DNA from 3 places in the Bacillus cereus group sp. RP43 genome. Region 2 is predicted to be linked to each of the others. Evidence: riboswitches for the same ligand, from Rfam matches in the RefSeq annotation. Region 2 holds a riboswitch; each other region holds the start of a gene.

Region 1 (3,280 bases), 2.2 Mb from region 2:
CAAAGATCAAAATTACATGTATGTTTGTTGAGTTTTATTATTTACTTACACTTATACGTCGTAAAGTAAGAAAAGTTTTAATTATCATAAAAATATTTAATTGATATGAAAAGGAAGGGGAGAGCTTTAGTTCCCTTCCTTATTAAATATAATTTAATGCTTATTTTACAGTCTCTTTTAAACCTTACACTTCTGTAAATTCAATTTTTTCCTCTAGTAATAGGCGGTATATAGGAGGATTACGTCTTGGGTATGTAATAAGTATATGAAAACTAATAAACGGTACAGATACCTTTTTTAAGAGATTTTGTGATTTAATCTAGGTAAACATGAACAGATATGTGGACATCTTTTTAGTAAACAGTGATTCTGCAGATACTTAATTAAATTAATTACTATATGTTTTGGTGTTTCCTGAAAGTGCTACAATATCAGCTACAAATAAAAAACATTTTATATTGAGACCTTACATGTTGTATATTACATTCTTTCATATCTAATATACATTGGTATTAATTATGAAAAGCTTTTAAATTTAAAATAACTCAAATGAAAGCAACCGTTCCTTAAGCCTTCATACAAATTATATTTAATCATAATAATATTATGTAACAAGGAAGTTGAACTAAATTAGAAAAAAACAGTAAGGGAAGCGAGAAGATAATATGAAGAGATTCGCAAATCAACATGTTGATTACATGAATTCAAAAAAATATGTTGAACTTTTAAAAGTTATGGCACACCAATGTGTTAAAAACTGATTAGTGAGCTTTCTAGGTATAAAACATTAAGTGCAAAATAGGTGACAGAAATTTAAAATATTCCACAATTAACTGTGTAACAATTATCTCTTAGGCTTTTTTTGTTTTTTTTGGTAAAAATAAAACTGGAGGTGTCTTTTAGATGAGTAAAGACTGGATTAAAGTATTTGTTGCTGCTTTCTTTGAAATTTTTTGGGTTACTGGTTTAAAATATGCTGATGACTTTTGGACTTGGACGGGAACTATCATTGCTATATTTTTCAGCTTTTATTTAATGATTATGGCAGGAAGAAAGCTTCCCGTGGGAACCGTTTATGCTGTTTTTGTTGGGTTAGGTACAGCTGGAACTGTCTTTTCTGAAATCCTATTCTTCGGTGAACCGTTTAAAGTGGGAAAAGTACTCTTGATTTTATTTTTATTAGCTGGAGTAATTGGCTTGAAATTAGTCACAGATGACAAAGTTCAGGGAGGTGACGAATCGTAATGGCATGGATTTCTTTAATCTTAGCAGGTTTGTTTGAAATGTTTGGTGTTGCTATGATAAATAAACTGCATAAAGACCGAAATTGGCAATCATTAGTTTTCTTAATCCTCGGATTTGGATTAAGTTTTATATTCCTTGCTTATGCAATGGAAACACTACCTATGGGAACAGCTTATGCAATTTGGACTGGAATTGGTGCGTCTGGTGGTGCAATTATAGGTATGGTTTTATATGACGAATCAAAAGATTGGAGAAGACTTGTTTTTATAGGTATGGTTTTAAGTGCCGCAATTGGTCTAAAACTCGTTTCATAAATAATTTTTCAGATTAATTTATTAGGAAGATACTCTGTTTTTATTAAGCAAATTATCTTCTCACTTTTTTTAAGTATGTAGTTTAATTTAAGAATTCAAATTATAAATAAAGTGTACAGCGCGAAAAATCTACCGCTGAAAAAACGTTAATTTTCTTGTTTACAAACAAGAGGGCATAGGAGTAATATATTGTACATAAATTCATATCACAATTCGCTGAATCCATATGGAGCGGGGGAACCAAATTTTGTGCGATTGCACTCGGGGTGAATCCTTCTTAAATGAAGGTAGGGCTACTCTCAAGGCCCGAATCCGACAGCTAACCTCGTAAGCGTTTCGAGAGGGGATACTATGGTGATTTTTAAAAACACTGGGTGAACTTTAGTGTCTTTTTTTATACTCTTTTTTAGAAAATAATTCAAAAAAAGGATGAGACACTTGAAAGAAACACCCATAAAAACGAGAAATTCACTTTTTTCTTTTTCTTCTAACTCCCAGCCTTCTGAATTAAGAAGAGAATTAGGGATGAGACATTTAACAATGATTTCTATAGGTGGAAGCATTGGAACTGGGTTATTTATTGCAAGTGGAAATACGATTCATACAGCAGGACCTGGTGGGGCAATTATAGCTTATTTGTTGATGGGTTGTATTGTTTACCTGTTGATGACCAGCTTGGGAGAGATGGCAGCGTATATGCCTACATCTGGTTCTTTTAGTACATATGCTGCTAAATTTGTAGATCCTGCATTTGGTTTTGCGATTGGTTGGAATTACTGGTTTAGCTGGACTATTACTCTTGCAGTTGAAATTTCATCAGGAGCTATTCTTATGAAATATTGGTTTCCATATAGTCCATCTATTCTTTGGAGTGCGTTATTCATACTGTTTATGTTTGGAATTAATATTCTTTCAGTGAAGCATTATGGAGAAATGGAGTTTTGGCTTTCACTTGTAAAAGTTATTACTATAGTCACGTTTATTATATTAGGAATAGCCACGATATTCGGAATTTTCAAAGGGAATCCTATTGGATTTCACAATCTAACAATTGGAGACGCACCGTTTCATGGAGGTATTCTTTCCATTTTTAGTGTGTTTATGATTGCGGGGTTTTCCTTCCAAGGTACAGAAATGGTCGGAGTTGTAGCTGGAGAAAGTAAGGCTCCTGAAAAGCATATTCCAAAAGCTGTGCGGCAAATCTTTTGGAGAATTCTCTTATTTTACATACTTACCATTTGCATAATTGGAGTCATAATTCCCTATACAGATCAGAATCTAGTTAACAATGACATTAGTAATATTACAATGAGTCCCTTTACCCTAGTTTTTGAGAAAATTGGATTCGCATTTGCAGCTTCTATTATGAATGCGGTTATCTTGATATCTGTTCTATCAGCTGGTAATTCTGGAATGTATGTTGCAACCCGAATGTTATGGGTAATGGCAAAAGAAGGGAAAGCTCCAAATTGCTTAAAAAAAGTAAATAAACAAGGTATTCCTATTAATGCTTTACTTATGACAACGGCTGTGTCAATCGTAGCGTTTGCAGCTTCTTTATTTGGAGAAGGGCAAGCATTTATATGGCTTTTGAATGCTTCAGGACTTTGTGGATTTATTGCATGGTTAGGAATTGCTATAAGCCATTATCGTTTTCGTCAGGCTTTTTTACATCAAGAAAAGAATTTAAATAAGCTCCCGTATCAAGCAAAGTGGTATCC
Region 2 (3,280 bases):
CTATTCCATGGGTTTACGGGGCATGTGTAGGAAGTTACGGTCTTTCTTATACTATTCTTCCAGGCAAAACGCCATGTTTATCTTGTTTATTACAATCGATTCCGCTTGGCGGAGCGACATGTGATACAGCGGGGATTATATCACCTGCTGTATCTCTTGTCGTTTCTCATCAAGTAACAGAAGCTCTTAAACTGTTAGTGGAAGATTATGAATCACTTCGAGATGGACTTGTGTCGTTTGATGTATGGAAAAATGAATATTCATGTATGAATGTACAAAAACTTCGTAAGCATAATTGTCCTTCGTGTGGTGAGAATGCACTATACCCATATTTAAATAAAGAAAACACTTCAAAAACAGCGGTGTTATGCGGGAGAAATACAGTTCAAATTAGACCACCTCATAAAGAGGAAATGGATTTTGAACAATATAAAAAATTGCTGAATGATCGTGTGAATGATCTGAATGTAAATCCATATTTACTATCATTTTCGGTTGGAGAAAAGAGATTAGTTGCTTTCAAAGATGGCCGTGTACTTGTACATGGAACGAAAGATATAAGCGAAGCGAAAATAATTTATCATCGCTATTTTGGATAGAAAAGGATGAGTGGGATGAAAGTGAATAAAGCTTTAACGATTGCAGGATCTGATAGCGGAGGCGGCGCTGGAATTCAAGCAGATTTAAAAACATTCCAAGAGCTTGGTGTGTATGGAATGACAGCTATTACGGCAATTACTGCTCAAAATACGCTTGGCGTTCAAGGGGTATATCCTGTTTCTTTAGAAGGAATTACGGAACAGTTGAATTCAATTGGTACGGATTTAACACCAGATGCTGTGAAACTAGGGATGCTATTTAGCAGTGAAATTATTCAAATTGTGGCAGAGCATATTAAGAAATTTGGCTGGAATAATATTGTACTAGATCCTGTTATGATCGCTAAAGGCGGTGCGTCATTATTACAACAAGAAGCAGTACAAGCATTAAAAGAATATTTATTGCCACTAGCTACTGTTGTAACACCGAATGTTCCTGAAGCAGAAGTGTTAACTGGGATGGAGATTCAAAATATAGAAGATAGTAAAGAAGCTGCGAAAGTATTGCATGAATTAGGGGCTAAATATGTTCTTATGAAGGGCGGACATGCAGAATATCAAGGTAATGAAGTAATTGATTTACTCTTTGATGGTGAGCAGTTCATCGAATTTAGAAGTGAACGAATTCCTTCGAAGCAAACGCACGGAAGCGGATGTACATTCGCGTCTGCAGTTACAGCAGGACTTGCTAAAGGGTATTCAATTGAAGAGGCAGTTCAAGAGGCAAAACAATTTATTAGTATAGCGATTGAAGAGCCATTGAATATTGGAAGTGGTCATGGACCAACGAATCATTTTGCATATAAGATGAATAATAGACGTATATAAAGACATGAAAAGCCAGTTTGTTAACTGGCTTTTTTTTGTGTTTACTTTTTCTAAATTCAGGAGTAATATATCAGCCAGAATACATTTTTTGTAATACGCTGAGTCTAAATGTATGGAGCGGAGGAACCAATTTGTGCGTCGTCACTAGGGGTGAATCTTTCAATGTTGAAAGTAGGGCTACTCTCAAAGCCCGAATCCGACAGCTAACTTCGTAAGCGTCTTGAGAGAGGACGGTGCCATGATGGATACATCACTTTATCGGTCTGATTAGTATAGGAGAATATCAATCTATGTTTGAGTTCTTTTATGCTAAGGAGGATGAGGTACATGGAATTAACGCTTATTTGTGTTGGAGAAGAAAATAAGATAAAGAGTTTAAGAAAGCTAGTAGCATTTCAGCGTGAGTTAATTATTTTTACAGCAAATGAAGAGATAGCAGCTGAAGTTAGGAATTGTGGATTTGATTCGACTTATAGCTGTAATAAGGAGCAGGATTTTACTAGTATTTGCGAGCGGATTAAGAAAGTAATTTTATTAGGAGATGAGCTTCCGATAGTTAGCTTTTTCACAGAACGCATTCGTTTTTCTTTTCAAGCACCTATTACTGTTGTTACAAAGAATAAACACTATCCAGCCAGGCTCTATGAAACAATTGGAGCTAAATTTGTAGTGTTTACGAACTGTGATAATATTTCTTTTTTATTTTTTGAATAGGGTGGGGGAAACGAAGATGAAGGTACTGTTACTAGGAGATATAGCGAATCGTTGGGTGGTATCGGTAGAGCGAGTTCAAGAATTGGTAGTGCTCGATCCTATTTTCCCAAGGCCATATATAATATTGCCATCGAAAGATGCCTTATATTTAAAAACGGATATTATCGAATATGAGCAGCTACATGCAGAACTGTCACAAGTTTATATTCGGGGGAGAAATTTACGTGCATTTTTGCGTGGAGAATAAAGATTGAATGAAAAAAGAGCGAATGCTGAGTGCAACAAGCTATGCACTTCATGTAATTCGCTCTTTTTATTTCATATTTAAAAGATCATTTCTATGAAAAAGAAAGAAAAGACAAGAAAATAGATGAAAGAATATTAATAACATGTAATGTAAGCGTTTAAATGACAAAATATTTTCTTATTTTCAGTAATTTGCCTCTTTACAAGTTAAATATAGAGGAGTATATTTACTCTCATAAATCATTTATGAAATTTCCAAAAAAAACCTAAAATCGCTGAGTTCCAGAAATGGAGCGGGGGAACCAATTTTGTGCATCGTCACTTGGGGTGAATCTTTCAATTTTGAAAGTAGGGCTACTCTTTAGGCCCGAATCCGACAGCTAACCTCGTAAGCGTTTAGAGAGGAGGTTTACTTTGTGTTGTTCGTTTCGAACACTAAGTAGAGCTTAGTGTTCTTTTTTTGATAACTAGATGGTAAATTTTAACAAAAAGCGAGGGGTAGTTATGTTAGATGTTGTAATGATCGGGATTTTTGTTGGGTTAGTCGCATCAATGGCAAGTCTTGCAAGTTGGTCAGATAAAGTTGTGAAAGAAGGGAAGCAATCATGATGATTGCCTTATCGGTTATTGTTGCAGCGATTACGGTGTACTTAGTATACGCATTATTAAATCCAGAAAAGTTTTAATTAGGGGGAATCATTCATTATGATTTGGGTTGCAGTCGTTATTACAATGCTCTTATTTATTTTAGTAGCAAAGCCAACGGGGATTTATTTAGAGAAAGCCTTTCAAGGTAGCAAGAAGCTAGATAAAGTATTCGGGCCTTTTGAGAAACTTATTTTTAAAATTACAGGTGTAAAAGGATACAATCAAACGTGGAAACAGTATGCATT
Region 3 (3,280 bases), 1.0 Mb from region 2:
TTTGTACTGTAAGGTCATTTAAACACAGCTATTTATATAACGTAAAGAAGTATTTTCATTCCCTTTATTTTCAAGCTCTCATGTCCTTATTCCAAAATAAAATTCGTTTCACTTCCCCGATTAAAATATCCATACATCCCAACAGAAAACACTACTTACTCACAACAAACAAAATTATATTAATATAATTTTCAGTTGAATATGCAATAATGCATAGCGTATACACAAAAAGGATAGCTTCACTTTCGTGAAACTATCCTTAAAAAATCTTCTTACTTTTTCAAATGATATGGAACTGTCGTAATAACAACATTTCTCTTATAGAGTAAATACGCACGTATTAATAAACTTGATTGATTATGAAGAATGTTATGCCAGCCTTTTTTCGGAATAAACTGTGGTATAACGACCGTAACTCGATAATTTGATTCACTCGCTTTATATTGCACTGTATCAATGAACTTAGTGAGCGGCTGAATAATACTTCTATAATGAGAATGCAATGTAACAAGCCTTACTTCAGGTTGCCACTTCTTCCATTTCTCTTCAAATTTCTTTTCCTCTTCTCTGTCAAAAGCAACGTATACAGCGATAACTTGATCTGCAGAAAGAGCCTTCGCATAGTTCAATGAATTTTCTACTACATGAGTCATACCAGCTACAGGAACGACAATTACATTCCCCTCAATCGGAATAAGAGGCTCACAAGTTTTTAAACTTAATTGATCACCCACTGCATCATAATGCTTCTTAATTCGATGGAACAAGAAGATAATAGCAGGTAAGAAAATAAGGATCGACCAAACTTGTGCGAATTTAGTTAAAAAGAACATGCTCATAACGATAAAACTAATGACTGCACCAATTAAATTAACCGTTAATCTTAAAGCCCATCCTTCAGGTTTTTCACGAAGCCATTTTAATACCATACCCGTTTGAGAAAGTGTAAATGGAATAAACACACCTACTGCATATAGCGGAATTAAATGTTCTGTTTGACCTTGGAAAGCTACAATTAAAATAATCGAAGCGATTCCAAGTATAATAATACCGTTTGAGTAACCAAGACGGTCTCCTCTAATCGTAAACATTCTCGGTATGAATTTATCTTTTGCAAGGTTAACTGCTAATAATGGAAATGCAGAATACCCTGTGTTAGCAGCAAGAATTAATATTAAAGCTGTTGTGCCTTGTATGAAATAGTACATGAAATTACGTCCAAATGTTTGTTCAGCAATTTGCGAAACAACAGTTACTTCTTTACTCGGTGTAATTCCGTAATAATAAGCTAAAAATACAATTCCTGAAAATAACACAGCAAGTAATGCGCCCATTGCAAGCAAAGTTTTCGCTGCATTGTTTGGTGCAGGATCTTTAAAGTTTGGAATTGCGTTTGAAATCGCTTCAACACCTGTTAAAGCCGAACTACCTGATGCAAATGCTCTTAACAGTAAAAACAAACTAATTCCCGCAACCGGCGTTCCAATCGGCGTGTGTAAAGTCGGTGAAACGTGACCAGTTAAAATATTGTATATCCCTACACCAATTAATATAAATAGTGCTAAAACAAATAAATAAACAGGATATGCTAAAACGGAAGCTGATTCTGTTACACCTCGTAAATTTAATATGGTTATAAATATAACAAATATAATCGCAATGATTACATTATGTGCATGTAAGCTAGGAAAAGCAGATGTTAACGCATCTGTACCTGCTGATACACTTACTGCAACAGTTAAAATATAGTCAACTAATAAAGACCCTCCAGCTATTAAGCCTGGATTCATCCCTAAGTTTTCTTTTGATACAACATATGCGCCCCCACCATGAGGGTAAGCAAAAATAATTTGACGGTAAGATAAAATAAGAGCTGTCAATAATACTAATACCCCAACAGCTATCGGAATTGAATACCAATACGCAATTGCTCCAAGACCTGCTAAAGCAATTAAAATTTGCTCTGGACCGTAAGCAACCGATGATAAAGCGTCAGAAGACAAAATTGCTAACGCCTTTGTTTTATTAAGCTTTTGTTCGCCTAACTCAGTTGATTTTAACGGTCTTCCAATTAAAAATCTTTTAATAGATGAAACCACTGCTGTCCACTCTCCAATAATTTTGTACGAACTTTTCTGCTTGTTACAGCCAATAAACTATTTCTTCAGAAAACAAAAAACGTCTACAAGCCATCAAGAAATAGACTTGTAGACATTAATTTTTTTGTCGCACAAGCTCCACCTTCCTTCTCAATATAACGCTTACGAGGTTAGCTGTCGGATTCGGGCCTATGAGTAGCCCTACCTTCTTCAAGGATTCACCCCATTGGATTATGTACCAATCCATAAGAACGGGTCCCCCGTACCGTGCGGTTTCAGCGATTTAGAAAATTGAAACTGTGGATTATAATACTCCTTTATTTTCAAAATGTAAACAAAAATTTTTAAAAAGAAAAAATTTAAAATCATTGCGCATAATCCGCCGATAAATATACATAATGAATACTAAAAAACCCTTAAAGGAGACCCGTATGTCTAAAAAGAAGAAACCGCTTTTTTCCGACTCATATTTAGATGCAGTAGCAAATGAAATTAATCAGTTATATGGTAAACGTGAACAGGAAATAAATTTGACAGAAAGAATTAAAAGAAATAAATAATTTGTCATACGCAAATAAAAAAGATAGCAATACACTTATATATTGCTATCTTTTTTATTATTTCATACATCTAATTCTATTACGGATTTGTTAAATGTCATTTCTTCATACACCTTCAAATTTTGATATACCGCTCCTAGTAATGGTGCTTCTAAAGAAAATTGCTCTGCTAAATCCAGTAAGTAACCTTGCAAATGCTCCCCCTCAATAAACGAACCTTTTTCCATATCACGCTGCATCGAGGACTTCATATCATAAGAAATTTTATCAATTGTTTTCATATGTTCCTGGGCAATATCTTCTTTAACTGGAGCTCCTAATGCCCTCATAATTTGTACAGATTCCTCAAATAAATTTCGGATAAATTCACGTCCACCTTCACTTTCACGAATTGGTCCTATCGGTGCACGCATTAATGTTGTAACGCCTGACATGACAGTAATAAATAAATATTTATGCCACATATCTTGCGTAATATTTTCACTTAAAACAAAGCTAGCTTTCGTACCTATAAATGCTTGAATAATACGCTTTATTCTCTCTGAATCTCGAGGCTTAATTTCTCCAAATACAAGTCTGTTGGCAGCACTAGTTTGTACAATTTCTCCTTGGTCGTTTAAC

The links. Region 2 has a riboswitch for cyclic di-AMP ahead of QCI75_RS23030 (hypothetical protein). Riboswitches for the same ligand answer to the same signal wherever they lie in the genome.
Positions count from the first base shown of each region.
Region 1: it holds a riboswitch for cyclic di-AMP, as region 2 does, so the genes downstream of both, QCI75_RS11620 (amino acid permease) here and QCI75_RS23030 (hypothetical protein) in region 2, are expected to answer to the same signal.
Region 3: it holds a riboswitch for cyclic di-AMP, as region 2 does, so the genes downstream of both, QCI75_RS17675 (APC family permease) here and QCI75_RS23030 (hypothetical protein) in region 2, are expected to answer to the same signal.

Region 1 covers NZ_JARVHQ010000001.1:2,208,645-2,211,924, forward strand. Annotated here, with positions in the region: gene QCI75_RS11610 (DMT family transporter) at 904-1,245, shown strand; gene QCI75_RS11615 (DMT family transporter) at 1,245-1,559, shown strand; cyclic di-AMP (ydaO/yuaA leader) riboswitch at 1,764-1,909, shown strand; gene QCI75_RS11620 (amino acid permease) at 1,998-3,280, shown strand, end outside.
Region 2 covers NZ_JARVHQ010000001.1:4,421,938-4,425,217, reverse strand. Annotated here, with positions in the region: gene thiF (thiazole biosynthesis adenylyltransferase ThiF) at 1-599, shown strand, start outside; gene thiD (bifunctional hydroxymethylpyrimidine kinase/phosphomethylpyrimidine kinase) at 606-1,427, shown strand; cyclic di-AMP (ydaO/yuaA leader) riboswitch at 1,514-1,661, shown strand; gene QCI75_RS23030 (hypothetical protein) at 1,755-2,141, shown strand; gene QCI75_RS23025 (hypothetical protein) at 2,158-2,388, shown strand; cyclic di-AMP (ydaO/yuaA leader) riboswitch at 2,651-2,796, shown strand; gene QCI75_RS23020 (SipW-dependent-type signal peptide-containing protein) at 2,892-2,996, shown strand; gene kdpF (K(+)-transporting ATPase subunit F) at 2,993-3,073, shown strand; gene kdpA (potassium-transporting ATPase subunit KdpA) at 3,093-3,280, shown strand, end outside.
Region 3 covers NZ_JARVHQ010000001.1:3,381,495-3,384,774, forward strand. Annotated here, with positions in the region: gene QCI75_RS17675 (APC family permease) at 273-2,099, opposite strand; cyclic di-AMP (ydaO/yuaA leader) riboswitch at 2,244-2,390, opposite strand; gene QCI75_RS17680 (hypothetical protein) at 2,531-2,659, shown strand; gene panE (2-dehydropantoate 2-reductase) at 2,722-3,280, opposite strand, start outside.